DNA from 2 places in the Lentilactobacillus hilgardii genome. Region 2 is predicted to be linked to the other one. Evidence: predicted binding sites of a transcription regulator. Region 2 holds the regulator's gene; the other holds the start of a gene.
The links. Region 2 encodes HrcA, which represses chaperone genes, less so after heat shock. Its sites were predicted from a motif close to TTAGCACTCNNNNNNNNNGAGTGCTAA; they were not measured.

Region 1 (15,746 bases), 420 kb from region 2:
GTAACTATGTGGAAAAAATTTAAAGAATGGTTTCAGCAAAATTTTTATAACAAGCAGGTTCAGCTCCGGGAACGATATCTAGACATTAAGAATCACGATGTCGAAATCAACGGTACAAATTATTTTCTGGCAAAGGCCATGATTCCCGACATTCCAGAAATCCTTGGAATCGAACGAGCCGTTTATGGTGGTCAGACTCCATGGGACGAGCGGGCGTTTCGAACTGAATTGATGCGTAAAAGTGATCGTTTGTATCTGGTTTTAAGACGAAATGACTGGCTGGTTGCTTTCATTGGCTGTTCATTAAATGACCATACAAAAGACTGTCATATCACTAATGTCGCCGTGGCACCCAATTTTCAAAATCATGGGCTCGGCTATTTTTTGGTGAATATAATTATCAAAAAGGCACGACAGTTAAAATACGATAAAGTAACGCTGGAAGTTCGTGTCAGCAATGCCAGAGCTCAAAAATTATATCGTGACATCGGTTTTGTGGACAACGGGTTAAAGAAAGATTATTATTTTAACGATCGTGAAGATGCATTGAATATGATTTTAGACATTACGAAAATTGGCTAGGAAAGGTGAGTTTTTTGGCAAAAGATCTGATTCTCTCATTTGAGACAAGCTGTGACGAGACGTCTGTTGCAGTTATAGAAAATGGCGATACAATTCTTTCGAATATTGTTGCAACCCAAATAAAAAGTCACCAACGGTTCGGTGGCGTTGTGCCTGAAGTTGCAAGCCGACACCATATTGAGCAAATTACCAGCTGCATCAATGATGCGTTAACACAGGCTAAAGTCACATATAGTGATTTATCTGCAGTCGCTGTCACTTATGGGCCAGGGCTGGTTGGCGCTTTGCTCATTGGCGTGACAGCAGCAAAGGCGGTTGCTTGGGCACATCATCTGCCTTTGATTCCAGTTAATCACTTGGCAGGTCATATTTATGCTGCAAGATTAGTCGAACCAATTGAATTTCCGGCAATGGCATTAGTCGTTTCAGGTGGTCATACGGAGCTTGTGTATATGCCCAAGGAAAATCGATTTGAAATTATCGGTGAGACTCGAGACGATGCTGCGGGCGAGGCATATGACAAAATCGGCCGGGTTTTGGGAATTAATTATCCTGCTGGAAAACAAGTCGATGAAATGGCTCATAAGGGTCATGATACTTTCCATTTCCCAAGGGCAATGGACCAAGATGATAATTTCGATTTTAGTTTTAGTGGATTAAAAAGTGCCTTTATTAATACGGTTCACCATGCCGATCAAATTCATGAAACTTTGAATAAAGATGATCTTGCAGCAAGTTTTCAACAAGCTGTTATTGACGTTTTGGCTGACAAAACAAAACGAGCACTTCAAGATTATCCGGTTAAGCAGCTTATTTTAGGCGGTGGTGTTGCCGCTAATAAGGGATTGCGCAATCGTCTTGAAAAAGAACTACAAGCATTTCCGAAAACTTCTTTGGAGTTGGTACCACTATCATTATGTGGTGATAACGCTGCTATGATTGGAGCTGCTGGTGAAATGTTGTATCGCCATCGAGTATTTACAAATGCAACGCTAAATGCTGATCCCAGTTTGGAATTTGAATGGATTAAGGAACCTGCAACTAATTAATTTAGGTAATGATCGATAGAAATTAATTAAATATTCTTGAATATAAAAGGACTAACAGTCAGGGTAAGCCAATTTTGTGGTTTACTTTGCTGTTGGTCCTTTTTATGAATTACTCAATATCTTCTAACTGAAGACTCTTTTGCTCCCATTTACTTTCAGTTTCTTTGATTTCCTGATCGACCATTTCAAGTTTCTTCTGAAGATCGGACGCCTTATCTAAGTCGTTAAAAACTTCTGGCTGAGCCATTTGATTTTCAATATTATTTTTACTTTTAGACAGTTCGTCTAACTGGGATTCCAAATCGGTGACTTCGCGATTTAGTTTTCGAACTTCCTTTTGATTTTGTTTATTGACTTCATAGTTCTTTTTATCAGTCGTTGACGTGGTAGCCTGCGCGGCTAATTGAGCGGTTCCCTGTTTTTCCTGCTCATGTTCCTTAATCGCAAGCTGTTCATCTTTTTTATCAACATAGTAATCATAATCACCAAGGTAAAGGGTTGTTCCTCTTTGTGACAGTTCAACAACGGATGAGGCAACTTTGTTGATAAAATAACGGTCATGGGAAACAAAGAGAATTGTACCATCAAAACCATTTAGCGCTTTTTCCAAAACCTCTCGACTATCAATGTCTAAATGATTGGTTGGTTCATCGAGAATTAAAAAATTATTGTGTTGCATTGCTAACTTTGTTAAAAGTAAGCGGGCTTTTTCACCACCGGACAAATCGTGAACCATTTTAGCAACGTCATCTCCAGAAAAGAGGAAGCTGCCTAAAACGCTTCTAATGTCTCCTTCGGCTGTAGTGGGGTGATCATCCCAGACTTCGCCTAAAACCGTTTTGGAAGGGTGTAGTGAGGCTTGTTCTTGATCATAGTACCCAGTGTCAACACCGGTTCCAAATTGAGCCGAACCCTTTAAAAAGGGAATAATGCCAAGAATGCTTTTTAAAAGGGTGGACTTACCAACCCCATTGGGGCCGACAATTGCAATGGCCTGATTTCTTTTGACATCCAAGTTGACTGGTTCTGAAAGAATCTTTGTATAACCAACTGCTGCGTCAGTGACCTTTAAAATGTTGTTACCGCTTTTGGATTTTGGTGAGAATGTGAAACGAACACTTTTACCGTCAGACGTTGGCTTTTCAATTCGGTTCATTCTCTCAAGCTGTTTTCTACGAGCCTGGGCTTGTTTTGTAGTAGATGCTCTCACAATATTTTTATCAACGAAGGTTTGGAGTTTGGAAATTTCAGCCTGTTGCTTTTCATATTCTTTCCAGCGAAGGGAGATTTCTTGTTGCTTCTTTTGGGTGTACTGTGTGTAATTTCCGGCGTAATGTCTTAATGTACCGTTAGCCAGGTCATAAACTTCGTTAACGATACGATCAAGAAAATATCGGTCATGTGAAATAATCAATAACGAACCGCTGTAGTTTTGAATATAACTTTCCAACCAGGTAATCGTTTCGACATCCAAGTGATTGGTTGGTTCGTCTAAAATTAACAATTCAGGTTTTTCAAGTAGTAGTTTTGCAAGTGCTAATTGTGTTTTTTGGCCACCTGAAAGTTCATTAATCGGTTTATCGTACTGGTCCTTATCAAAGCCGAAGCCATGGAGAACGCCACGTATTTCCGCATCATAGCCATAACCATTATGCTGTTCAAAATTGGCTCGAACAGTATCATAAGTTGCTGAAATTTGGTGAAACCTATCCGATTTTGGATCCAGCGTGCTTATTTGAGCTTCAAGTTCATGAATCTTAGTTTCTTGTTCCTTGAGTTTCGCAAAGACTGACGACATTTCTTCATAAATTCCCTTATCGGAATCTAATCCCGTATCTTGCGCCAAATATCCGATTGTGAGATTCTTTTTTGTTGTTATTTGACCGCCATCGATGGACTGCTCGCCGATGATCATTTTAACTAATGTTGATTTGCCGGCACCGTTTCGGCCGACTAATGCAATGCGACTTTTTTCTTGAATTGATAAGTTTACTTTTGAGAATATGTTAATACCATTAAATCTTTTGGTTAAATCTTGGGCTTGTAAGATTATCAACGATCCAGCCACCTTTCTTTTATCCTTATAAGTTTATCATATTGTTGATTTTGAGGCGATTTAGATGGGATGATGTCTCTAATAGTGACATTTCTTTGTTAATTTCAAAGCTAATATTTGAAATGTATTTCACAAGATGGTATCTTATGTTAGAATACTAAGTAAAGAGAGATTCACAAAGTGCTCAGTTAGCAAAATTAATGAAATTTAGGAGGAAATTTTCGTGACAGCTGAAAATATTCCACGTGCGACCGCTAAACGGTTGCCAATTTACTACAGATACTTAAATATATTACATGACACAGGCAAAAGTCGGATTTCTTCAACTGAATTAGCTGAAGCTGTTCAAGTAGATTCTGCTACCATCCGTCGTGACTTTTCATACTTTGGTGCATTGGGGAAGCGTGGATATGGTTATGATGTGGATAGCCTGCTTTCGTTTTTTAAGCAGATCTTGAACCAGGAACATTTAACCAACGTTGCATTGATTGGGGTTGGCAACTTAGGACACGCCCTGCTGAATTTTAACTTTCACAAAGATGGTAATGTTAGGATTTCGGCAGCCTTCGATACTGATGATACAATTATTAATAAGATTGAGGACGGCGTTCCAGTCTATCCAATTCAAGAACTGGCACATCAACTTCAGGAACAGCAAATCCAAGTGATTATTTTAACCGTTCCTTCAAGCGCAGCTCAGGCAGTAACAGATGATGCTGTTGCAGGCGGTGTAAAGGGAATTTTAAACTTTACACCAATCAGACTTTCCGTTCCTGACGATGTACTTGTTCAAAACGTTGATTTAACTAACGAATTGCAAACGTTGATTTATTTTATAGAGAATTTTGGCAAGTAACCATATAAAGCGTCATAAGTGGCAGGGGACAATCTTTATTATGTTGTGAAAGACAAACTTTCACAACATAATGGGAGTCTCTTTATTTTGTGTGTCAGCAATATATTTGTGAGTGATAGAAAAGAGGTCAAGACAGTTATCGTCCTGATCTTTTTTTATATTTAGCGCATGATGACGTTGGCCTTTAATCTCCTGACGCTATTGTAACAAGAATTGATCGCATTGATTGAAAAACGCTTGAATATTGCAATGTTTATGAAAAATCCTTGCAATTCCGCTCAAAAAATAATATATTATAAGCAGTGATTAGCACTTCTGTCATATGAGTGCTAATGATGCTAAAAATTGTTGTAAATGGAGGGACTAACGTGTTAAAACCATTAGGAGATCGCGTAATTATCGAAAGAGAAGAAGAAGAGGAAAAAAACGTTGGCGGCATTGTTTTAGCTGATAACGCTAAGAAAAAGCCTCAAACAGGTACAATTGTTGCCGTTGGGGAAGGCCGCGTTTTAGATAACGGTCAAACTGTTGCCCCAGTTGTTAAAAAGGGTGACAAGGTTATGTTCGATAAGTACGCTGGTACGGAAATTGAAGATAACGACAAATCCTATTTAGTTTTGCATGAAAAAGATATCGTCGCAATCGTCGAATAATTGAATTGCGGATAATTGATTCAACAATTTAATAATTTAATCAAAATAAATTTTTGAGGTGAAAATTGGAATGGCTAAACAAGTTAAGTTTTCTGAAGACGCTCGCAGCGCAATGCTTAAAGGTGTTGATAAATTAGCAGATACGGTTAAAGCTACAATTGGTCCTAAGGGTCGTAATGTTGTTTTGGAACAAACAGCTGGTACACCAACAATTACTAATGATGGTGTGACAATCGCCAAGGCAATTGAACTACCTGATCATTTCGAAAACATGGGCGCAAAGTTGGTTTCTGAAGTTGCTTCAAAGACTAACGATGTTGCCGGTGATGGGACAACGACCGCAACTGTTTTAACACAAGCAATCGTGAACGAAGGCATGAAGAACGTGACTGCCGGTGCTAACCCTGTTGGTATTCGTCGTGGTATCGAAACAGCCACTAAAACTGCTGTTGATGCACTTCACAAGATGTCACATGACGTTAAAACAAAAGATGATATTGCACAGATTGCGTCAATTTCATCAGCTAATCCAGAAGTCGGTAAGTTAATTGCCGACGCAATGGAGAAGGTTGGTCATGATGGTGTCATCACAATCGAGGAATCACGTGGTGTTGAAACCAGCTTGGACGTTGTTGAAGGTATGCAATTTGATCGTGGCTATATGTCACAATACATGGTTACCGATAATGACAAGATGGAAGCAGATCTTGATAACCCATACATTCTTGTAACTGATAAAAAGATTACTAACATTCAAGATATTTTACCACTTCTTCAAAAGATTGTGGAACAAGGTCGTTCACTTTTGATCATTGCCGATGATATTGGTGGAGAGGCATTGCCAACACTTGTTTTGAACAAGATGCGTGGTACCTTTAACGTTGTCGCTGTTAAGGCTCCCGGCTTTGGTGACCGTCGTAAAGATCAACTCCAAGATATTGCCATGTTAACTGGTGCTACTGTCATCACTGACGATCTTGGATTGAACTTAAAGGACGCAACGCTTGAGCAATTAGGTCAAGCCAACAAGATCAATGTCACAAAAGATTCTACTACAATTGTTGACGGATCAGGTTCAAAAGATCAAATTTCACAACGTGTTTCAGAAATTAAGACTCAAATCGAAAAAACAACATCAGACTTTGACCGTGACAAATTAAAGGAACGTCTTGCTAAATTGTCAGGTGGAGTTGCCGTTGTTCGTGTCGGTGCAGCTACTGAAACCGAATTAAAGGAAAAGAAGTACCGAATCGAAGATGCTTTGAACGCCACTCGTGCAGCTGTTGAAGAGGGCTTCGTACCTGGTGGTGGAACTGCATTGATTAATGTTATTCCTGAAATCGCCAAGCTTAAGGCTGATGGCGACGAAGCAACTGGTATCAACATTGTTCGTCGAGCACTCGAAGAACCGGTTCGTCAGATTGCCGAAAACGCTGGTGTTGAAGGTTCAGTTATCGTTGAACAGTTAAAAGACGAAAAGCCTGGCATTGGTTATAATGCCGCAAATGGTAAGTTTGAAGATATGATCGATGATGGTATTGTTGATCCTACCAAAGTTACCCGTTCTGCACTTCAAAATGCTGCTTCTGTATCTGCTTTGCTTTTGACTACTGAAGCTGTTGTAGCCGATGAGCCTCAGAAGGATGCACCTGCTGCTCCAATGCCACAACCTGGTATGGGAATGTAATTTTAAGATAAAAATAGTCGCTATAGACAAACAAATTGAGCGTCCGAGCTTGTCGGGCGCTTTTTGTTGTTGTATGGTATTAGTGACTATTTTATGTACATAATCAATACTTGTATTTAATGGTAAGATGGACTATTATTTTATGGTTCACCATGAATGGTAAATATTATAAAAGGAGTAACTATTTATGTGGCGATATTTAAAACGGCTTTTAATTGGTAAGCCGCTAAAAACCACTGACGAAGGCGGCCAAGCTTTAACAAAGTTTAAGGCCTTGGCATTATTATCATCAGACGCGCTATCGTCAGTCGCTTATGGTACTGAACAAATTACCACCATCCTGATAACATTATCAGCCGCTGCATTGATGTATCAGATCTGGGTTGCAGCGCTTGTGTTGGTTCTATTGGCTGCAATTACACTATCATATCAGCAAATTATTCATGCTTATCCGTCTGGTGGTGGGGCCTACGTTGTTGCCAGTACAAATTGGGGTGAACGAGCCGGTTTAGTAGCCGGTGGTTCATTATTGGTTGACTATATGCTAACCGTTGCCGTATCAACGACTTCCGCTACTGAAGCGATTACTTCGGCAATTCCCAGTTTATATTCTCATCAAGTGTTAATTTCATGCCTAATTGTTGTGGGAATTATGTTGTTGAATTTACGTGGTATCCGTGAATCGGCTTCTTTTTTGACGCTGCCGGTCTATCTGTTTATCGTCATGATCTTGGTAATGATCATTTATGGTGGCTACAATATTTTAAGTGGCCATATTCAATATCATGCTGCTGCACATATCGGTGCGCCTGTTGAAGGGATGACGCTGGTTCTGTTCTTTAGAGCTTTCTCATCCGGTTCTTCTTCATTAACCGGTGTTGAAGCCATTAGTAATGCGGTTCCGAATTTTAAAAAGCCAAAAAGTCATAATGCATCTGCAACATTGGCAATTATGGCGACTATTTTGGCATGTTTCTTCGGTGGAATTACCTATATGAGTTACTACCTTGGAATTGTACCAAATGGTCATGAAACGGTTCTTTCACAAATTGGTGTTGCTGTTTTCGGTCATGGGATTATTTATTATGTTCTTCAGCTTTCAACTGCCATGATTTTGGCGGTTGCTGCCAATACTGGTTTTTCAGCTTTCCCAATTTTGGCTTATAATTTGGCAAAAGACAAATTTTTGCCGCATGCTTACCTGGATAAAGGCGATCGACTCGGCTATTCCAATGGTATTATTTCCTTGGCTGTCGGAGCAATTGTCCTGATTCAGATCTTCGGAGGTCGAACGAATTCTTTGATTCCGTTGTATGCTGTTGGTGTTTTCATTCCATTCACGCTTTCTCAATCCGGTATGATCATTCATTGGTATCGTCACCGTGGAAGAAGCTGGCAATTAAAGTCGGTGATTAATTTTATTGGGGCTTTTATTTCGCTGGCATTAGTTACCTGTTTATTTTTACTGCGTTTTCCAAATGTTTGGCCATATCTAATTGTGATGCCGATTCTTCTTCGAATTTTTTACAAGATTAATCGTCATTATAAGCGGGTTGCCGAACAGCTGCGGGTTGTTGAAGAGGATACCCAAATCACCGCAACACATCATTACGATGGCTCTACGGTCATTGTTTTGGTAGGTGGTGTTATACCAGGGTTACCGCTAATGCGATCAGCTACGCACAGTCAATTGGTGACTATGTGATTGCCATGCATGTTTCATTTGACTCCAACCCTGAAAAAGAGCATAAGACTTCTGAAGAGTTTAAAAAGGAATTCCCAAATGTTCGATTTGTTGATATCCATTCATCCTATCGTTCAATCGCACAGCCAACTTTACGATTCTGTGATGTCATCGCTAAAAGGGCGGCTGATCGAAACTACTCTACGACGGTCTTGGTACCACAATTTGTGCCTAAACATCGTTGGGAAAATCTTTTGCATAACCAAACTAGCTTGAGATTACGGACAATTTTAAATTCACGTCAAAATATTATCATTTCCACCTACAACTATCACTTAAGAGAGTAGCTTTAATTTCAAGGGGGATAGGAAGTTTAGGCGTAGCAAAAAATAATACTAATGTAATTAAAAGATGAAGTGAGATTTTTTCTTATTCTGGCTGGACCTTTGTAATTACATCATCTAACAAACAATTATTTTTACTTTTTGATCATGGTGAAGTTAAATGATGCTTAAAAGTTAAATATGATTAAATGAAATAAAGGCTGTTTGTCAACTGTTGTTGGTAAATCTGAAGATTAAAGCCCTGATCACTTTGTGATTAGGGCTTTTTTGTTTTAACTATAAAAGCATACAGGAGTTCTAAACCGAAAGAAGTTTCGGTAACTAGAGCTGGCTCGCTTAATGACTTTGATTCTATTATTAGTTCCCTATAAAAGACTATTGGAATACTGAGTGAAAAGTATGATAGATTTCTTCGTGATGAGTTTAAAGTAATTCAGACATGTTGGCCATTTCCTTAGAACGGCCTGCCATGTTCCAGAAGGTTGCATTGTGATTAGCCCAGTCTTCGTGTTGAATAGCGGTTCGCACGTGATCTAGGACCTCGTAAGTTTGGTTCAGTTCGGAGTCGAGGGCAAATAGGTTGTGGACGATTTCGGTGGCAGTGAGCCAGTAAGAAAAGTTGGTACATTTATGAAAATATTCAAATCCATTTGTTCAGAAGAAACCAGTAGTAGCTTCCAGTAGCGCTTGAGCGTGAAACTCACTAGAAGATGTCGCAAACTAATCTAACTCCGGTTTTATTAAAGACGCGGTTAAGCGCGTTGATGATATGGAATTTATCCACAACTAGGATGGTGTTGGGGAATACTATTTTAGCCAGTTTAAGATAGGTATAATTCATGTCGGTCACGATAACTCTGTCCCATTCTCTAGCAGTCTGATCAAACCGGTAAAAGTATTGATGAATGGTCCGAAACGGCAACAGGTCAATTAATTCATGTAGGGCATCCATGACTAGTTTTGTGCTCTTAATGCCCTCCATCAAGACGATTTTTGGTAGATAATGCTAGTTTGGCTAGTCATCTTAAACGACCATTCAGACGAATAACCTCATCGCTTTGTCTGGTGCTATCCCCCAACTTTTATAAGAAAGTAACCTAAAAAAGGACATACTAACCTAACGGTAGTCAAATACCGAAAAAATTAGTATAATTTAGTTAGGTAAAGTATTTTATTGACCAACGAGCGCTTTCGCTCGTTGGTCTTTTCTATACTCTTGATAACTTGAACCAGTTTCAATCATGGCATAGGTAATCCTAAGCAGTTTATGAGCTAATGCGACTACTGCCTTTTGCGCACTCATATGACCTTTTAAACGATAGAAAAAGTCTTTTAATCCAGAGCAGGTTTGTCTTTTCGCACCTAGCGCTGCGGTTACCAGGGCAGTTTTCAAATAAACATTTCCATGCAAAATGTGACTGCTTTTGGATTGGCCAGCTGATTCATAATTTCCAGGACATAGGCCAGCCCAAGAAGCCAAATGATGAGCGGTCGGAAACGGGCTTACATCTGTCCCAACTTCGGCGATCACAATTTGGGCAATGTGTTTACTAATCCCTGGAATGGTTTGAAGCCGAAGATACAATTCTTCAAGTGGTTGAAGTTGTTCTTCAATTAGTAATTCCAAGGCATGAATTGCCTGTTGAACATCTGCCAATAATGCAAGTTCAATCTTTAAAATTTGGCGATCACTAGGAGACAGACTGCCGTCTAAAGCAGCGACAATCATTTCCGGTTTAGCTTTTAGCTTGGCGTGCATACATTTAGAAACTGTTTGCAGGTTAATCGGTTTTCCTTGGATTAATAAAACTAACAATTTCTGGCCAGAACTACCAAAAATATCCGTTACATAGGTCGTTAACTTAATGTTTGACCGTTGAAGGATATTATGAATCTTGTTTTTAATACTCGTAGCCGTTTCAGTTAGGGACTTGCGTGTACGAGTTGATTCGCGCAATTCTTGAATTGGCCGTGGTGGAATAAAACTAGCAGCGACTAATCCCAACCGAGCTAATTCGGCGATCCATTCCGAATCCTTTTGATCAGTCTTTTTACCCGGAATATTTTTAATAATTCTGGGGTTACATAAGACCATTTTGAAACCATAAGGTTCCAAAATTTGCCAAACCGGCCGCCAATACTGACCGGTACTTTCCATTAAGACGACTTCAACTTCCTTTTCTAACAGCCAGTTCGCGCATTGACGCAATTCGGGTGATGTTGTTCCGTAACGCCGACTGTTCTTCCGGGGCTTTTGATCAGCTCGACCAATTAAAGTGGTGAGGGTGATCTGTTTTTGGTGTACGTCGATTCCACAACACTTCTCTGTAATGACATCCATGTCAGCACCTCCATTTAGAATAAAAGTTGGCGGTTAACCTTACAGCCTTGAGGAATGAAATTTTATAAGCGTGCTCGAAGCAACAATGGGTTAATCTCGAGGACCGAAGGGCATCGGTTTTATATTCGGGCTTATTAGCACCAAAAAGATAACGATGTACAATGAAACCGCCTTCACCTATATTATACAAAGGAAGACGGTTCTTTTCATTGATGGTTACGAGGAAAAGCGAAGCGCTCCTCGGAGAGTTTTATATGATTATCTTTTATGCCTAGTAACCACTTGGTAGTTACTTTTAATGAACGAACAGGGAATGTCCTCTTTTGTGTAACAATGTAAAAAAATAAAGATCCTGCTAAATCAGCTATTAAGGCTGACTTGGCAGGATCTTCGTACTTTAGGTGAGAAAAAAGGAATTGAATTCCATTTTAATTCTTTTGAAACTATGAGTAGTTGAGTTAATTATAAATTACTTTTTAATTGGTTTTTTAATAAATGCAAAAATCGCTAATGAAATAACTACCATAATCAGAAGTACCCAGTAAGTTAAAGTGAAGTTTTGGGTTAAAACAGCCCCATTGGATAACGTGACTTTCTTTGGATCCAGTGGATTACCGGAAGCCATTAAGAAGCCAATGATAATGGCACCGATTCCGAATCCTTGGTAGATCATTGAATAATTGCGTGACGTATTTTTTAATCCAAAGTAATCGGAGACATAAGTTGGAAATACAGTAATGTTACCACCAAAGCAGAAGGCCATTGCGATAACAACAATGTACATCATCGCCATGCTCATTGAGCCGGGTTTCGTCATCAACAAAGCAATCAGCGAAAGCAATTGAATGATATAAGTGATGAAGAACACGGTTTTTCGTCCGGTAATATCGGATAACCAGCCCATGAAGAATCGGCCAATGGTATTAGCAAGTGCTACGATCGCTACAAATGTTGCAGCGGCACTTGTACCACCCCAAACGGCAACTTCATTCGGAGCTTGTGTCCAAGCAGCAGCCATATTGGTAACGGCGGCACCCAAGAGTCCCATAAACATAACAGCGGTTGTTAGGCAGAAGAACATCATATAAGCTTGAGATGTGTGTAACATTTCAGACGTTGTAAAGTTCGTTTTGTCTACTTCTGCAGGCTTATTAGCATCATTTGATGGAATAGCCATATTATCTGGTGCATCCTTTAAGAAGAAGGATCCAACGACTGCCAAAATCAATGCCAGAATTCCCCACCAAAGAAGAACTCTGCCAATGTTGTCGGCGGTAATCGCACCATTACCACCAGCAATAGCCATGTCGATATATTTAAAAATAAATGAGCCAAGACCATAACTGGCAACACTGATTCCTGAAATTAATCCCTTTTTCTCTGGGAACCACTTGATTGCGTTAGTGAGTGTTGTTAAATAAAGCACACCGTTCATTGCACCAAGTAAAACACCACCAAACAGCCATAACATCCAAATTGACGAGCCTTTACCAATCGTCATTAAACCTAAAATGGATAGGCCATAAATAACGGATGCACAAAGGCTAACCACTTTAATGCCATACTTCTTAGCAAGTGGAATTCCAGCCAACGTTGCTAGTGACAAGCAGAGCATGCCAAGCGTAAAGGTAAAACTAACAGAGCCCGCAGGGAGCCCTCCGACAATCTTTTTCACCCCATCAACGACCTGAACAACACCGCCGGATTTCATCATAAATCCATTGTTAAAAATTGACCAAGCGTAGAATGATCCGGCAGATACTTGAATAAGGATCGTTCCGAAAATGATTAACCAACGGTTAGTTGTTCCTTTACTACTATTTTCCATAATACTTCCCTTCTTTCATTTCGAAAGCACTAATTTTATGAACTTGCTTTCACATTTTATCTTAACACATGGGAATAGAATTTGGGTATTTTTCAACAGAAATTGTTAAACAAAATACAAGTGCCAGTATGGGCGAAGAGATGTTGACAGCGTTTACAAGAGTTTGACGATGATTTTATACATTACGTTATAGTCCGTTAAATTCCTTTTTTTATTCTATATTTGTACATATATTAAATCTTATTAGAAAAATTGACAAAAAAGGTCTTTTTATCAATTTGAAATGTGAAGAGTTTTGCAATCTTTGAGTGTCATTGAAAAATGAGTTCCTATAATGGTCTTAAATCATCTCGGGTTGTTTTTATGAAACTGCGTCTGTATAATTGATTTGATAAGAAATGTAAGGAAGTAAGCGAGGTTTCAAATTTGAAATTCGAAATCATTGTGTCTTTATTTGCTACTATGATAATTTCAGCTGTTTTAACACCATTTATTAGAAAACTGGCTTTTGCAGTGGGGGCCGAAGACCGACCAAACAAACGGCGGGTTAACAAGATTCCAATGCCAACAATTGGTGGACTTTCTATTTTTATTGCGTACACGTTTTGTACAATGGTTCTTCTACGTGATCAGTTTCCAACCAGAATTCTCTGGGGAATTTATGGAGGAGAAACGATTATAATTCTGACGGGAATTATTGATGACATTTTTGTATTGCGACCACGTCAAAAAGTGTTGGGGATTTCAATTGCTGCCTTGTGGGTTTATTTTTTTGCCGGCGTCAAGATGACGACCATTACACTACCTTTTTTTACGCTTCACCTAGGATGGATGAGCTTACCGGTCACTTGGATTTGGATTTTGGCAATTACAAATGCGGTTAATTTAATTGATGGGCTAGATGGTTTAGCAACTGGTGTGTCAATTATTGCGTTGACCACGATGGGAATCACCGGTATGTTTTTCTTGAATGTTGGTAATATTTTTGTATCAATTATGATTTTTGCATTGGTTGCTTCCTGTGTTGGTTTTTTGCCATATAATTTCTTTCCGGCACGCATTTATTTGGGCGATACAGGTGCACTATTTATCGGATTTATGATGTCTGTTTTCTCACTATTCGGATTGAAAAATGCCACTTTCATTACACTTTTGATTCCTGTGATGATTTTGGGTGTACCAATCACTGACACGGTTTATGCCATATTTAGACGCTTGTTGAACCGCGAACCAATTTCACATGCTGATAAGAGACATTTACATCATCGGTTAATGCAGATTGGTTTAACTCATCGTCAGACCGTGTTGGTTATTTATGGGATTGCGTTGATTTTTTCGTTTATTTCGCTACTATATCCAATTTCTACTTTATGGGGATCAATTCTGTTAACAATTGCCGTTTTAATTGGGTTAGAGTTATTTGTCGAAACAATCGGTTTGGTTGGAGAAGATCGTCAGCCATTATTGAATGGTATTAAAAAGTTGGTTAAGGATACGACCAGTAAAGAAAATCATGGAAAAGAAGAAAATAAACCCTAATTTTTATTGTGCTTACATACGTTAAAAACTAGTTGGTAAAAAATAAGCAGGTTTTCTAATCGTTCAGGGTGGTGATACACCACATAGGAATGGCCAGAAAGCTTGCTTATTTTTTGTGTTCTGTTTTTTCTCGTTTGTCTCGAGAAAAGGGTTCTTCAAAGATTTTATCATTTCCAATTTTGAATGTGACATTGCCACTGAGTAAATTTATGACTTCTTCCTGGAATTCCTTTAAGCCATTTTCGGCCACAGGTACCGTGATCTGAACCTGAGCACCATAGTCCGTTCTTTCGATTGGGACCTCATTGGTACTCAAATAATATTTAAGGGGATCGAATTGATTATAGTCGATTGTGATAATGAGTTCCCTCTTTAAAACCAGCTTTACAATTCCGACTGAATCAATGGTACTTGAGGTTGCATTACTATAGGCCCGAATTAAACCACCAGCCCCCAACTTGATGCCCCCAAAGTATCTTGTGACGACAGATAAAACATTATGGAGTTGATTCATTTTTAAAGCTTCGAGAATTGGCACGCCAGCAGTTCCGGATGGTTCACCATTGTCACTTTCGCGTTGAATGTGATCGTCGTCACCAAGAAGGTAGGCATAACAATTATGAGTTGCCTTTGCATTTGTTTTGCTAACTTCTGCAATTAACCGTTTTGCATGGTCTTCGTCATTAATTCTAGCTAGTGTACAAATGAAGCGGGATTTTTTGATCACAATTTCATGTATCCCGTTCTTTTTGATGGTTAGTGATGGATTTGTCAAAAATATCCCTCCTATATTTTCGTATTTAGTTACGAGGTGTTTACATGATTAATCATATATCAGAGTTGTTTGGACGCCAAATCAATAGTTTAGAATTGTCGCCAACAATTAAGCAAAACGCAATGGTAACATTTCGACCGGCCATTATCATAACAAAAGGCAAAATTCGTTGCGCTCGTTGTCATGCAAAGCTAAAGCCGGTGGAAGCCAGATTACCGTACCATCATTATTATTGTTATGTGTGTATCCAGATGGGGCGGATGGATACGCGCCATTCTTTAGCGACCTTCCCAGAGCCAAATAAATTTCCGGTTATCGAGTCGCCAATGTCGTGGCGGGGGCAACTGACCGA
Region 2 (15,746 bases):
CATTTTCGAAGGGTCGCAATTATTTCACAGAGATTTTCTTAAACCACAACTTTTGAAAACCGGTGAGGTCGCTTTACGTGCCATCGGTAATATTTTTTCAGCGATCCCTGACAACTTAGTTTTAGATCAATTAAGTTTTGAACAATCACATGACCGTTCAGTTTTAGAAGTCCCCTCTAAATCCAGTTTCGATCAATTTATTATTAATCAAAACCAGCTTGACCGTGTTCAAACCCACCAAAATAAAGATGGTAAGGCGATCATTGATACCAAAATGATCACTGAACTTCGAATTGGCTGATCCAATACCTACTTTTAGTTAATATAGTTTAATAGTTAAGTGTTCATTTTTCAAGCACCTATTTAAAAATTTCAATATTGGACGTCCTATTTGTGAGATGGCCTTTCATTATTTTGACATTAACTGATTTTTAATCAATCAGTGGGACTCATCTAAAGGGTGAAAAGACCGGTCAGAAAATTGAAATCTAATTCTTTGACAGGTTATTGAAAATTAGCATATACTAAAATTAAAGAAAGATTAAAATTTAAAAAACATTATCTCATTAAACGTTCTGAAGGGGTAAATTTAATAAGGCGCTATCCTTAATTAACTCATCCGAGGGGGCAAAAAATGAACTTATCAGAAAAAATTAAGGCTGTTCTAGACAGCAACGCGAGTGCATATAAGATTGAACAACTGACTGGCGTGAATTCTTCAATTATTCTGCGATTAAGAAATCATAGCCGGTCCATCAATAACCTTTCATTAGGAACTGCCGAAAAGTTGGAACGGTATTTCGATTATCGCCTCGCACACTTGCTGAAAAAGAATGATAATGATCCGAAACTTTCGTATTTTCGTCATCGATTAACAAATTTACTCCAAGAGTTGTATGAAGCTCAAGAAACCGAAGATCGAAAGGATCAGATAGTCGATGATAATCGTGCAATGACAGCCGTTATTGAACAACTATTTGATGATATTTTAGACGATGCGGCAGAGATCAGAAAACTTCAAAAAATTTATGATCGATTGGCAAAACAAGATCCAAAACTCACCTTTTAGACCCATTCATTATTCTGATCAGTTTTAAGTTTCCTGTTTCATTTAAATGTTGATCATGATTTTATGTCTTGTAATGAAGACTTAAATCATGATCTTTTATTTTGAGGAGCTAAAAGCGTCTGTTTTCAAACGAAGAATAGCCGCTACCAATTTAAATATACACAAAAATCAGCGTCGTCCCTTTTGGTAGTGTGTTAAAAAATGCTCATTGTAAAGCCCGGATATGGCTTATCCAAAAAAGTTCACCCCCACACAATACAAGGTGAACTTTCGCAATTGAATCTCAATTCTAATATCTGTTAAACGAAGAGTGCAATAAAGGCCTGCCAAATAATTCGATACACTTTGGTATGCGTTTTATGAACCAAAGCCCTTATTTATCGCCCTTTTCTTCCTCATCGGTTTGAAGAACCGCCATGAATGCTTCCTGCGGGATATCAACTTTTCCCACAGCCTTCATTCTCTTCTTACCGGCTTTCTGTTTTTCAAGTAACTTCATTCGTCTGGTTCTGTCACCACCATAGAGCTTAGCTGTGACATCCTTTCGATAAGCTTTGATATTGGTCCTGGCAATAATCTTGGCACCAATAGCTGCTTGAACCGGAATTTCAAAGTTTTGTCGCGGGATGATATTCTTCAACCTGCCGACGATATCCCTGGCACGGGTTGCCGCAAATTGTCGATGTGAAATAAAACTTAATGCATCAACTTTCTCACCATTCAAAAGAATATCAATTTTTACCAGGTCACTTGCACGGTAATCTTCAACTTCATAGTCTAAAGATGCATAACCATGTGTGCCGGATTTAAGTTTGTCAAAGAAATCAAAAATGATTTCAGAAAGCGGCATGTGATAAACCACGTTGACCCTATAATCGTCAAGATACTCCATGGTATCGAAAATGCCTCGACGATGCTGACATAGCTCCATAACGGCACCTACGTAATCATTTGGAACCATAATAGTCGCTTTTACGTAAGGCTCTGAGATCTGTTTTATTGATGAGCTATCAGGCATTTCTGATGGGTTTTCAACCTCTTTAACAGTATCATCCGTTAACTTTGCTTCATAGGTAACCGATGGTGCGGTGGTAATGAGATCAAGATTAAATTCACGTTCCAACCGCTCCTGCACCACATCCATGTGAAGCAGACCCAAGAAACCACAACGGAAGCCAAAGCCCAAAGCTTGCGATACTTCAGGTTCAAATTCAAGCGCAGCATCATTAAGTTTTAACTTCTCAAGTGCTTCTCTCAAATCGTCGAACTTTGCATTATCAGTTGGATAAAGTCCAGCATAAACCATTGGATGCATTTCACGATATCCCGGTAATTCTTTTTCTGCTGGGTCATTCGCATTCGTCACCGTATCACCAACACGAGTCGTTGTAATATCCTTAATGCTTGCCGTAATATAACCAACATCACCGGACATCAAATAGTCTCGTTTAACGGGATTGGGAGAATTAACACCAACTTCGGTCACTTCATATTCACTACCGCTATTCATCATTTTAATTTTATCGCCTGGCTGCACTGTCCCCTCAAATAATCGGACACTCAAAACAACGCCACGATAATCGTCATAAACAGAATCAAAAACCAAAGCTTTCAGTGGACCGTTAACATCGCCACTTGGAGCGGGAATCTTATGCACAATCTGTTCCAAAAGATCTTCAATTCCAATTCCTTTTTTTGCACTTGCAAGAACAGCATCAGATGCATCGATGCCAATGACATTCTCAATTTCTTTACGGACCTTTTCCGGTTCTGCGGATGGTAAATCAATTTTATTGATAACGGGGACAATCTCCAGATCATCATCAATTGCTAAATAAACGTTAGCCAAAGTTTGTGCCTCGACTCCTTGTGCCGCATCGACTACTAATACAGCTCCTTCACAAGCTGCCAAACTTCGAGATACTTCATATGAAAAATCAACGTGTCCCGGGGTATCGATTAAATGAAATTCGTAATCATGGCCATCCTTAGCATGATAGGTCAATTCAACCGCATTCAGCTTAATCGTAATTCCACGTTCACGTTCCAGGTCCATGTTGTCCAACAATTGATTTTTCATATCCCTTTTTGCAACTGTATCGGTCATCTCAAGAATTCGATCAGCAAGTGTCGACTTCCCATGGTCGATGTGAGCAACGATGGAAAAATTGCGAATATATTTTTGATGTTCCTTCATTTTTTTCAAATCCATGTTGTTTTCTCACTTTCATTGTCTAAAAAATATCTTATCCCCTCTAGTTTAGTGAAAAAGAAGGAATGTCGCAACAAATTTAAGCTTTCTGCCAATATTTATGATAATCACAAAGAAAGGACTGCGGCAAAGTTTGCATGTTTACCAACAGTCCCTTCACATATTATTTGATTAATAAACGCTTAATGAAATAATCAGTTATGTCCATCATTATTTCTTATCAAAAGCGTCCTTTACTTTGTCAAAAAAATTACTTGCACCCTTACCACCAATGTTTTCACCACTGGCTTTTGCGAATGCTTCCATCGCAATCTTCTGCTCTTTGTTTAAGGATTTAGGTGTCGTAACTGTAACAGTCACACGTTCGTCACCTGTTCCATTCCCACGCAATCTTGGCGCACCTTTTCCCTTTAGACGGAATGTAGTCCCGGTTTGAGTACCTGCAGGAACTTTGAGCTCAACATCACCATGAACAGTTTTAACCTTGATCTTACCGCCAAGTGCAGCCCGGGCAAAGCTAATCTGTTGATCGACGTAAATCGTTGACCCGTCTCGAGTGAAAATTTTGCTTGGTTTGACTCGGAAAACAATGTATAGGTCACCGTAAGGTCCGCCGTTTGTCCCGGCTTCCCCTTGTCCTTGTAACCTCATTTGTTGGCCATCATCAATTCCAGCTGGAACCTTAACTTCAATTTCATGGCGTTCATCAACATGGCCACTACCACCACAAGTTGGACATTTTTCCTTAATTTCTTTACCAGTACCATGACAAACCGGACAAGTTTGTCGAGACTGCATCCTTCCAAGAGGTGTGTTAGTCTCGGTTACAATAAAGCCTCGACCACCACAACGAGAACATGTCACAGGAGATGTGCCTGGTTTTGCACCGGTACCACCACAAGTGTGACATTGTGCTTCACGATTGTATTTAATTCGCGTTGTCTTACCAAAAATAGCATCTTCAAATTCCATAGTCATTTGGTATTGAAGATCACGTCCTTGTCTTGGCGCAGAAGGATCGGCACTTTGTTGACGATTACCAAAAAATTGGCTAAAAATATCATCAAAGCCAAAACCGCTTGAATCAAAATTACCAAAGCCGCCTGCTCCGGCTCCACCGCCAAAACCACCAGCGGCTCCGTCAGCAGAACCGTACTGATCATAATTGGCACGTTTTTGTGGATCACTTAGTGTCTCATATGCTTCATTAATTTCTTTAAATTTTGCTTCTGCATCCGGAGCTTTGTTAATATCTGGATGCCATTTTTTTGATAATTTACGGTAGGCATGTTTGATCTCATCGTCACTGGCATCTTTCGAAACCCCGAGGATATCATAATAATCTTTATTTGCCATTAGAAACTCCCATCTTCAATCAAATCTATACTTTGATAGAATACCATATTTTAACAAAAAGCCAAAGCCAGCTGGCCTTGACTTTTGTTCTAATACGATTCTAAAGATTACTTTTTATCATCGTCATTGTGAACTTCATGGAAGTCACCATTGACTGTTCCATCATCGTTACCTTTGTCAGATGAATCACCATTAGATGATCCGGTATTACCCTGTTGTTGACCATCAGTTGATTGGCCTTGACCATCTTTAGGAGCTTGTTGTTGATACAATTTTACTGCCAAGTCTTGAACGATCTTATTCAAATCATCTTTCTTAGCTTTCATATCATCAACATTGTTGTCTTCCTTTGCTTTTTTCAGTGCGTCACGAGCATCTTCAGCCTTTTTGATTTCATCATCTGAGACCTTGCCCTTAACTTCTTTAAGCGTCTTATCAGTCTGGAAGATCAATTGGTCAACTTCATTATTCAAGTCAACTGTTTCCTTACGCTTCTTATCAGCTTCCTCATTTTCCTTGGCTTCATTCATCATCTTTTTAATTTCGTCATCGGAAAGTCCTGAGGAATCTTTAATGGTAATCTTCTGTTGCTTGCCTGTGCCCTTATCCTTGGCAGATACATTAACAATACCGTTTTTATCGATATCAAATGTGACTTCAATTTGAGGAACACCTCTTGGAGCAGCTGGAATATCAGTTAATTGAAATTGACCAAGTGTTTTATCATCTGCTGCCATTGGACGTTCACCCTGCAATACGTGAATGTCAACGGCTGGTTGATTATCAGCAGCAGTTGAGAAAACTTGTGACTTGGAAGTTGGAATAGTGGTATTACGATCAATTAACTTGGTGAAGACACCACCCATGGTTTCAATACCAAGTGACAATGGCGTAACGTCAAGTAAAACAACGTCTTTAACATCACCAGTAATGACACCGCCTTGGACAGCAGCACCTAAAGCAACTGCTTCATCAGGGTTGATTGAATGATTGGAATCCTTACCTGTCCATGACTTAACTGCTTCTTGAACAGCAGGGATTCGAGTTGATCCACCATTTAAAATAACTTGATCAATGTCTGAAACTTGCAAACCGGCATCTTTTAAAGCATTGTCAAACGGTGTCTTTGTTTTTGCAACCAAGTCAGAAGTTAATTCATTGAATTTAGCTCTGGTCAAAGTTGTTTGCAAATGCAAAGGTCCGTTCTCACCAGCTGAAATAAATGGCAAGCTGATTTCAGATTCAGTGACACCGGAAAGATCTTTTTTGGCCTTTTCAGCAGCATCCTTTAAACGTTGAAGAGCCATCTTATCCTTTGAAAGGTCAACACCGTTTTCTTTCTTAAATCCGTCAATTAACCAATCCATTACGCGTTGATCAAAGTCATCTCCACCAAGATGGGTATCACCATTTGTGGAAAGAACTTGAAAGACACCATCGCCCAATTCAAGGATGGAAACATCAAAAGTACCACCACCCAAATCGTAAACAAGCACTTTTTCATCTTTATCTTGCTTATCAAGACCATATGCCAAAGCTGCAGCAGTAGGTTCGTTAATGATTCGCTTAACAGTTAAACCTGCAATTTTACCAGCATCTTTAGTTGCTTGACGCTGAGCATCGTTGAAATAAGCTGGAACAGTAATAACAGCATTTTCAACTTTATCACCAATGTAATCCTCAGCAAAATCTTTAATATATTGAAGAATCATTGCTGAAATTTGTTGTGGCGTATACTTCTTGCCATCAACATCAACTGTATAGCCCGGTTCACCCATATGACTCTTAATGGAGTGAACAGTATTTGGATTTGTAATTTCTTGACGTTTTGCAACTTCACCAACAGAAGGTTTGCCATCTTTAAATGCCACGACAGATGGTGTTGTACGTGAACCTTCCGGGTTTGGAATAATCTTAGGTTCGTTGCCTTCCAATACAGCAACGGCAGAGTTTGTTGTTCCTAAATCAATACCGATAATTTTATTACTTGCCATAAATAATCCTCTTTTTCTTTAAAGATTTATTTTGCGACGACAACCATTGCTGGTCGAAGAACCCGATCTTTTAATCGGTAACCACTTTGCAGAACCTGCGCCACGGTATCGGCCGGATGCTTCTCATCAGCAGTCGTCGTTTGAATCGCTTGTTGAAGTTTGGGATCGAACGGTTTGTTCAATGCATCAATTTCCTCAACACCATTATCAGACAGTGCCTTAGTTAAATGCTCGAATACCATTGAAACGCCCTTTTTTAATTGTTTACCATTCTCGTCGGTTGCTTCAACTGCAAGTGCGCGTTGAAGGTTATCAACGATCGGCAAAATATCATGTGCCAGTTGCTGACCATCATACTTAATCAAATCAGCCTGTTCCTTCTTAGCATGAGTTTGAATGTTTTTTATATCAGCTTCGGCCCTTAAATACCGGTTTTCCATATCATCAAGTTTTTTTTGCAAATTAACTACAGTCTGCTTTAACTTGACAACTTCGTCTGCTGAATCATGCTTTTCAGTTTTAGAAAAATCGGATTTTTTTGCTGCCTTTGCATCTTGAACTTTTTTTTCGTGCCCATGATCATTCTTAGAAGCCAAATCGTCTGCTGGCTCATTTGATTTTAATGAATCATCCTTTTTATCTGCCAAACAATCGCCTCCTTAAAATTAGTTATCATCATAGTACCCTAAAAGCTTTTTGGTTAGTTCTTCTCTTAATGCACCAACGATTCCAATAATCTTTGAGTAAGGCATCCTGGTTGGTCCAATAACAGCGATAACACCGTGTCCATACTCATTTAAATCATAGGTCCCAGTGATAATACTATAATCTTTTAACAAATCGTTTCTTAGCTCGCTTCCAATTCGAACTTGAACATCGTGGGAATCAGGATTAATAATTTTTTGAACAGTATCTTCGGTGTCCAAAAGATTGTATAGAGGCTTCAACCTGTCAATGTTTTGACGTTCCGCAAACTTTAATAAGTTAAGTTTACCGTCGACATGAACCTTGTCTCGACCAGCTTCACTAAGCATTTCACCAAATATCTTCAAAAATCCCTGGGGTGTCTGAATATACTTCGTCATTAACATTGGAATATCAATTCTTAATTTATCGGCAACCTGAGAAATAGGTTTGCCAACTAACTCTGAATTGATAATGTTAACAATGGTTTCCAGCTGTTCCGAAGAAACATTCGTTAATCGGAAAATCTTATCAACCACATGACCAGTATTAGTAACGATAATTGCCATTACCTGTCGATCATCCAGTTTAACAAGTCGAAAGCCACCCAATTTTAAATTATTTCCTGGTTCAGGATTGAAAGTGACTGCCATATAACTTGTTAAATCGGATAACACCTTTGCAGATTCCTGAATGATTTCGTCAATTCGGTTAAACTCAATGTTAAAAGAACTTTTGATTAAATCTTCTGCACTATCATCCAGCGGATCCGGTTGAACAAGATTGTCAACATAATAACGATAACCTTGCATGGATGGAACCCTTCCAGATGAAAAATGTGTTTTTGTGATTAAGCCCTTTGATTCAAGTGCAGCCATATCATTTCTAACCGTTGCGGAGCTAACATGGGTCGGAAATTCTGAAGCTAATGCCTTGGAACCAACTGGCATTCCCGTCCTCGTATAATCTCGAATGATTATTTTAAGAATATCTTTTTGCCTATCCGTCAGCACTAACATCACCTCTTTTTAGCACTCATAGTATTCGAGTGCTAAGGCACATTTATAATTTAACAAACCATGTGTTATAAGTCAAGGGATTATCAACGATTTTTAGCAATAAATTCGTTTGAGTGCTAATAGTGCTAATTTAAGATATCTGGATGTTCCGATAGATAATGGCGAGTATCCTGCTCATCTCTATCAAGTTGCTCAACTAAATCGTCAGCGGTTTTAAATTTAATTTCTCCCCGCCCATGTGACAGCCAATTGACTCTAACGACTTCACCGTAAATATTTTGATGAAAGTCGATCAAATTAATTTCAACAGTCATTGGACCATTATCAGAAAATGTCACATTCTTACCTATCGATGCCATCCCCAGATACTTTTTCCTGCCAATTTCAACAGTGACAATATAAATGCCAATCGTTGGAAGCCATTGATACTCCGAATGCTCAACATTAGCAGTTGGATAGCCCAATAACCGACCGCGCTCCTCACCGTGAACAATCACACCTTCGGTCTGGAAGGGACGACCCAACAATTGATTAACCTTTTCAATATGCCCATTATCCAAATTATTGCGAATTTGAGTAGAACTCACTTTTTGATTGTTTTGCTTGAGTGCCGGCACTGTGATAACTTTAAATGCGCCATTGACGTACTTTGGCAAGTTCACCATGTTATCTGCTGGTTCGCCGCCATAAGTATGGTCAAATCCTGCAACCACAGCTATGGGGTTAAAACGGCTTAAAAAGTGCTGAATGAACTCTTGAGGTGATTGGCTTTGAAATTGATAAGAATAGTTAACCAGTAATACCTCGTCAACGCCAAATTCTTTAAACAGCTTAAGCTTATAGTCCAGCAGTGTAATATATCGTTTTTCATGTGACGACATTTTTTTATAAACAAGTGCCGGATGATGATCATACGTTAATACAACCAATTTGGTACCATGCTTTTGAGCTTCTTCTTTTGCCCGCTGTAAAACAGCTTGGTGACCTTTATGAAAACCATCAAAAAATCCCATAGCAATCACTGTTTTATCCTTAAATTGGCAATCATCATCGAGAGGATAATGAAGCTTAGTAATATCCATCTTGCAGTTTCTCCTCGTTAATTATTTTTCAAGAACATCTTAAAAGGTCGATAAACTCTTTTGGGTTCATCGAATTGATAGAGTGCTTTTGTTTCTCCCTGATAAACCAATCTAACAATAGGTTCGCGGTCAGGTAAAATACTTTGATCCAAAAAACCGCCATTTGATATTATTTTCCAACGACTGTCATCAAGCTGATAAGCAGGATAATCGGAAAGAGCGGTTGATAATGGCTCAATAATGTCAGACAGTGTATCACTGCCTGCGGCTTTGTCAACTTGTTCCAACGTGACACACTGCGAAATATCAAAACCACCGCTTTTGATTCGGGTAAGTGATGACATCACAGATGGTGTGTTTATCAGTTTTCCAAAATCGACAGCTAATGTTCTGACATACGTTCCTTTTGAACAGGCAACCTCAAAAAAGATTGTTTGAGTCTGGTTTTTTTCATCAAAACTTGATACTTTTGTCTGTTTGAAAGATTGAATAAAAATTGGACGTGGCTCTCGATGAATAACTTCGCCTCTTCGAGCATATTCATAAAGTTTATGACCGTTGATTTTAACGGCTGAATACATTGGTGGCACCTGCATAATATGACCCGTTAATTTTTGTAACAAACCATCGATTTGTTCAGAAGATAATGGTCTTTCGATTGCCTTGGTAGCAATTAAATGTCCATCCAGGTCTTCTGTATCATAAGCCATTCCCAGCGTGATTGAACCACGATAAACCTTACCGGATCCCATTAACAGTTCACTAATTTTAGTTGCTTGTCCAATACATATAGGCAAAACACCGTCAACATTAGGATCAAGTGTGCCAGTATGCCCAATTTTTTTTGTGTGTAAAATTTTCCGTAGTCGACTAATACAATCATGACTCGTCATACCACGTTCTTTGTATAATGCAATTACTCCATCCATCGGCTTCTCCTAAAAAATTCAGTTACTAAAAGTATATCACAAAAAAACTGCCCAGCCATTAGTAGCTGAAGCAGTCTTTGTCAAAAATCAAATTTATTAATCTTCACGCTTTAATTTATTAATGAGACGATCGATTTTGTCACCATACTGAACAGAAGTATCCAATTCAAACTTGATTTCCGGTGTTTTATAAATGCTTAAACGCGAGCCAAGTTCACCACGAATCAATCCGGTAGCCTTTTCAAGTCCCTTTGCAGTGGTTTCCTCATCAGCCTTGTCATCAGAAAGAATGCTGTAATAAATGGTGGCTTGCTGTAAATCACCAGTTACCTCAACACCCGTCAATGTGACGCCCTGAACTCTTGGGTCCCGAACTCGTTTTAGTAAAATATCATTTACCTCACGCTGGATTTCCTGCTCTAAACGACCAACACGATAATGAGCCATATAAATACACCTCCAAACATTTAATATAAAATAACAACTTTTATTGCCAAAAAATCATTTAGTTAAACTACTTAACTGGAACTTCTTTCATAATATAGGCTTCAATAACATCGCCAACCTTGATGTCATTATAATCTTTAATTGTAAGACCGAGTTCGAATCCTTGTTTAACCTGGTTAACATCATCTTTAAAACGTTTCAAACTATTTAATTCTCCAGTATAAACAACGACACCGTCACGGATTAAACGAACTTTACTGTCTTTGTTAACAACACCGTCAACAACCATACCACCGGCAATAGTACCAACTTTGGAAGCTTTGTAAATCTCACGAACTTCTACTTCACCTGTAACTTCTTCCTTATAAGTTGGTGCAAGCATACCCTTCATGGCTGATTCAACTTCATCAATTGCATTGTAAATAACTTGATGGAGACGAATATCAACATGATCACTATCTGCTTGTGACTTGGCTTGAGGTGTTGGACGAACGTTAAATCCAATAATAATCGCGTTACTTGCTTCAGCTAAAGCAACATCGCTTTCGTTGATGGCACCAACACCAGAATGGATGATGTTGACTTTAACACCCTTTACCTCAATTTTCTTAAGACTGTTTGCCAAAGCTTCAACAGATCCTTGAACATCAGCCTTGATGACGATATCAACTTCCTTCATTTCACCTTCTTCAAGGGAATCAAACAAGTTATCAAGCGTAACCCGGTTGGTCTTTCGACGTTCTTGAATCTGTGCTTCTTCAGCTCGTTCTTCACCAACAGAACGTGCAGTTTTTTCATCTGAAAAGACAACGAATCGATCTCCTGCTTCAGGAACATCGTTCAATCCGGTAATTGATACCGGCATTGATGGTGTCACTTTTTTAAGATCTCGACCACGTTCGTTAGTCATTGTTCTCACTCGTCCAAATGTGTTGCCAACAACAATAGGATCCCCGACTTTCAACGTTCCTTGTTGAACAAGTAACGTTGCGACAGGTCCCTGTCCTTGATCAAGACGGGCTTCAATAACGGAACCAACAGCAGGTTGATCAGGATCTGCTTTTAATTCAAGCATTTCCGATTCAAGAATGATCATGTCGAGCAATTCGTCGATATTCTTACCAAATTTAGCCGAAATATCAACAAAAATGGTGTCGCCACCCCAGTCTTCGGGGATTAAATTGTATTTACTCAACTGTTCCGTTACATGTTCAGGATTAGCATCGGGTTTATCAATTTTATTAATTGCGACAATAATCGGTGTTTCGGCTGCACGGGCATGGTTAATCGCCTCGATTGTTTGGGGCATGACACCGTCATCAGCTGCAACCACTAAAACTGTGATATCAGTGATATTAGCACCACGAGCTCTCATTTCAGTGAAGGCCGCATGACCAGGTGTATCAAGGAATGTAATGATGTTATCGCCATGACGGACTTGATAAGCACCAATTGCCTGGGTAATGCCACCAGCTTCACCGGCAGTAATATGAGAATGACGCAAATGATCCAGCAAAGTTGTCTTACCATGATCAACGTGCCCCATGATTGTGACAACTGGTGGACGTGAAACTAAATGCTTTGCATTCTTCATTTCTTTTTCAAAGATTTCATCAAGGTTGGATAAATCCTCATGAATCTTTTCTTTGGCTTCAATCCCATAATCAGCAGCCAGAATTTCAATTGTATCTTTATCCAAAGACTGGTTCTGGTTAACCATAACACCTAACATGAACAACTTCTTAACAATTTCAGCCGGCTCACGATGCATAATTTTACCAAGATCTTGTGCATTCATACCATCTTCGTACTCAAGAACCGTTGGTAACGGACGTGCTTTTCGTTCTGGAGCCCCGTGATGCTCGACTTGACGAAGTCGTTGGTTTTGTTGCTTACGCTGCTTCTTATTGCGTTTTTTATTAGCTTTTCTCGAACCACCACTATTATTACGGCGATTTAAGCTACCGCCAAACCGGCCACTGCCAGTATTGCGATGATTTGCATTATTGGTACTTGGGCGACTCTGACGACTGGTGCTATTACTGTTGCTTGTATTAGTCGCTGAACTAGTGTGTGCAGTATTATTAGTTCTAGACTGTGTATTATTGGAGCGCGTACCAGAATCATTATTTCGTTGAGTGCGACTACGATTGTTACTATGATTATTTTGACTGCTTTGACGATTGGTACCAGCACTATTATGGGTTGTCTCTCGTTTTCCTTGAGAAGAACTATTTTTATTCTCTGAATGATTATTGGCACGTTGGCTCCGACTTTCACCCTGAGAATGATTAGTTTGATTTGAACGTTCCGAACGTTGACCCTGCTGGGCATTATGGCTATGGCGATCGGATTGAGTTGTATGACGACCATTACTTACCGATGAATGGCTGCTTTGACTGTTTTGTGTTCTATCTGAAGTACCATTTTTTTTGAATAATTGTCGAATTTGTTTTTCTTGATTTGCATCAACTGTTGACATATGGTTTTTCACAGCAACACCACGTTTGCTGGCCTCATCGATAATTTTTTTACTGGAGATGTTGAGTTCTTTGGCTAATTCATAAATTCGCTTTTTCCCCATATAATCACTCTCCCTTTATCCTATTTGTTAATTCAATCATTTTTTTTGAAATTCCCTGGTCTTTAATTCCGATAATGGTTCTTTTCATTCCGATAGCGTTACTTAATACCTCTTTAGTGTACATTGTATTGACAGATACGTGATAGTAATTTGACTTATCAAGAAATTTCTTGCTTGTAGACGGTCCGGTATCCGATGCAATAAATAAGAAATGGACCTTTCCGTTTCTTATTTCAGATAAAAGCGTATTCTCACCGGATACAATCTTGTTTGCTCGCTTGGCAATTCCGAGAAAATTAAGGATTGCTTGATTATTTTCCATTCTCAAACAACTCTTTTCGAGCCTGCTTATGATCAACATACGCGATCAGATCATCGTAAAAGTCACCGTCAATTTGAGTTGAAAATACTTTTTCGAACACATGCTCTTCTTTAGCCTTTTTGGCAATATCTACATTAATAGAGATATAAGCACCCCGGCCTGACTTTTTTCCTGTTTCATCTATTGAAACGTTGCCCTCGGAGTCACGAACGATTCTCACCAACTCCTTTTTGGGAGCCATTTCGCCAGTGACGATATCTTTACGCATTGGGATTTTTCTTTTTTTCATAATGATCGCCTCCTAAGAGTTAATCTTGATTTGAAGATGGGTTCTCATCCGATGAAGTATCTTCTGTATGATCAGAAGAATCGGCATCATCTATATGCTCACTTTGTTTTTCAACATTATCTGATTGATCATCTTGAGCATCTGCTTCAACATCCTCATCGGATTCAGTTTGAACTTCTTGACTGTCAGTGTCAACAGACTCGCCGAGAGTGTCGTCAGAAGTCTCTTGGTCCGGTTCAGCAGTTTCTGATTCATCTGTTGTACCTTCATCTTCGTTTTCCACCTGCTGTGCTTTTTGCTTTCTTTCAGCAAGGAACTCTTTAGCTTCCGTTTCAGATTTGATATCAATCTTAAAACCAGTCAATTTTGCAGCTAAACGAGCATTTTGACCACGTTTGCCAATGGCCAGTGACAACTGATAATCAGGGACAATCACGGTGCAGGCACGATCGTTATCATCGTCAAAAATAACGTCGATAACTTCGGCAGGATTTAATGCATTAGCAATGTATCGTGCATCATCCTCGTCCCACTCAACAATATCCATATTTTCACCATGCAGTTCGTTAACAATTGTCTGAACTCGCTGGCCTTTAGGACCAACAGCAGTTCCGACAGGATCAATATCCGAATTATTAGATCGAACAGCAACTTTTGCACGATCCCCCGCCTCACGAGCAATCGACACAATCTCAACTGTTCCATCATAAATCTCAGGAACTTCTTGTTCAAAGAGCCGTTTAAGCATCCCTGGATCTGTTCGGCTGACAAAAACTTGGGGTCCCTTGGTTGCGTTTTCAACCCTTGTAACATAAACTTTTATACGTTCTTGAGGGCGATAAACCTCATTAGGCATCTGATCACGAGGGCCCATAACAGCTTCGACTTTATCCAAATTAATATAGACAAAACGAGTATCCTGACGCTCAACAGTCCCTGTCACTAAATCGTCTTCATATTTTGAATATTCATCAAAAATATTTTCACGTTCAGCTTCGCGAACCCGTTGCATAATCACTTGCTTTGCTGTTTGAGCAGCAATTCGTCCAAAGTTTTTAGGGGTCACTTCGAATTTAATGTCATCCCCTATTTCGTACCCTTTATTAATCTGTAAAGCATCATCCAATGAAACCTGCATCTGATCATCAGTCACGGTTTCAACAACGGTTTTAACAGAATACACATGCATTTCGCCTTTGGTTCCATCAAAAGAAACTTCAACGTTTTGTGCTTGACCATAGTTTCGCTTATATGCAGAAACCAAAGCCGCCTGCATGGCCTCGATAACGACCTCTTTTTTGATTCCCTTCTCTTCTTCAAGAGCTGACAAAGCTCCTAAAAGTTCTTTACTCATTATTAAGTCTCCTTTACCTAAAATTGGATTGCAAGTCGTGATTTGGCAATCAGGTTTCTTGGAATGTTTATGGTATCATTCTTGCCCCACTTGTCATTTTGCAAAACAAGTTCATCTGAAGTTACAGAACGAAGAAATCCTTCAAAAGCTTTCTGTCCATTCAAATTTTGGTACAAGGAAATATGAATATATTCTCCCACTGCTTGCTGAAGCTCTTCATCATTTCTTAAGGGACGTTCAGCGCCCGGAGAAGAAACTTCCAAAAAATATTGCTGCGGAATGGGGTCTGGATCCATTTCATCGAGTTTTTCACTCAGTTCGTCACTTACCAAAACGCAGTCATCAATTGTGATGCCACCTTTTTTATCAATATACACACGTAAATACCAACTTTTATTTTCTTTA

Region 1: the regulator HrcA is predicted to act here: its motif matches at 4,850-4,876, upstream of groES (co-chaperone GroES).

Annotation. Positions count from the first base shown of each region.
Region 1 covers NZ_CP047121.1:1,964,124-1,979,869, reverse strand. The annotation lists gene tsaB (tRNA (adenosine(37)-N6)-threonylcarbamoyltransferase complex dimerization subunit type 1 TsaB) at 1-23, shown strand, start outside; gene rimI (ribosomal protein S18-alanine N-acetyltransferase) at 7-582, shown strand; gene tsaD (tRNA (adenosine(37)-N6)-threonylcarbamoyltransferase complex transferase subunit TsaD) at 588-1,631, shown strand; gene GQR93_RS09285 (ABC-F family ATP-binding cassette domain-containing protein) at 1,741-3,687, opposite strand; gene GQR93_RS09280 (redox-sensing transcriptional repressor Rex) at 3,911-4,543, shown strand; gene groES (co-chaperone GroES) at 4,912-5,196, shown strand; gene groL (chaperonin GroEL) at 5,267-6,883, shown strand; partial or broken gene GQR93_RS09265 (APC family permease) at 7,071-8,914, shown strand; gene GQR93_RS09260 (transposase) at 9,615-9,863, opposite strand; gene GQR93_RS09255 (IS110 family RNA-guided transposase) at 10,083-11,252, opposite strand; gene GQR93_RS09250 (MFS transporter) at 11,722-13,080, opposite strand; gene GQR93_RS09245 (glycosyltransferase family 4 protein) at 13,507-14,619, shown strand; gene GQR93_RS09240 (YigZ family protein) at 14,726-15,394, opposite strand; gene GQR93_RS09235 (DEAD/DEAH box helicase) at 15,439-15,746, shown strand, end outside.
Region 2 covers NZ_CP047121.1:1,539,124-1,554,869, reverse strand. The annotation lists gene GQR93_RS07255 (hypothetical protein) at 1-301, shown strand, start outside; gene GQR93_RS07250 (hypothetical protein) at 635-1,069, shown strand; gene lepA (translation elongation factor 4) at 1,443-3,281, opposite strand; gene dnaJ (molecular chaperone DnaJ) at 3,492-4,637, opposite strand; gene dnaK (molecular chaperone DnaK) at 4,745-6,631, opposite strand; gene grpE (nucleotide exchange factor GrpE) at 6,658-7,278, opposite strand; gene hrcA (heat-inducible transcriptional repressor HrcA) at 7,297-8,334, opposite strand; gene ribF (riboflavin biosynthesis protein RibF) at 8,460-9,416, opposite strand; gene truB (tRNA pseudouridine(55) synthase TruB) at 9,434-10,345, opposite strand; gene rbfA (30S ribosome-binding factor RbfA) at 10,442-10,792, opposite strand; gene infB (translation initiation factor IF-2) at 10,860-13,376, opposite strand; gene GQR93_RS07200 (L7Ae/L30e/S12e/Gadd45 family ribosomal protein) at 13,381-13,698, opposite strand; gene rnpM (RNase P modulator RnpM) at 13,688-13,987, opposite strand; gene nusA (transcription termination factor NusA) at 14,007-15,341, opposite strand; gene rimP (ribosome maturation factor RimP) at 15,359-15,746, opposite strand, start outside.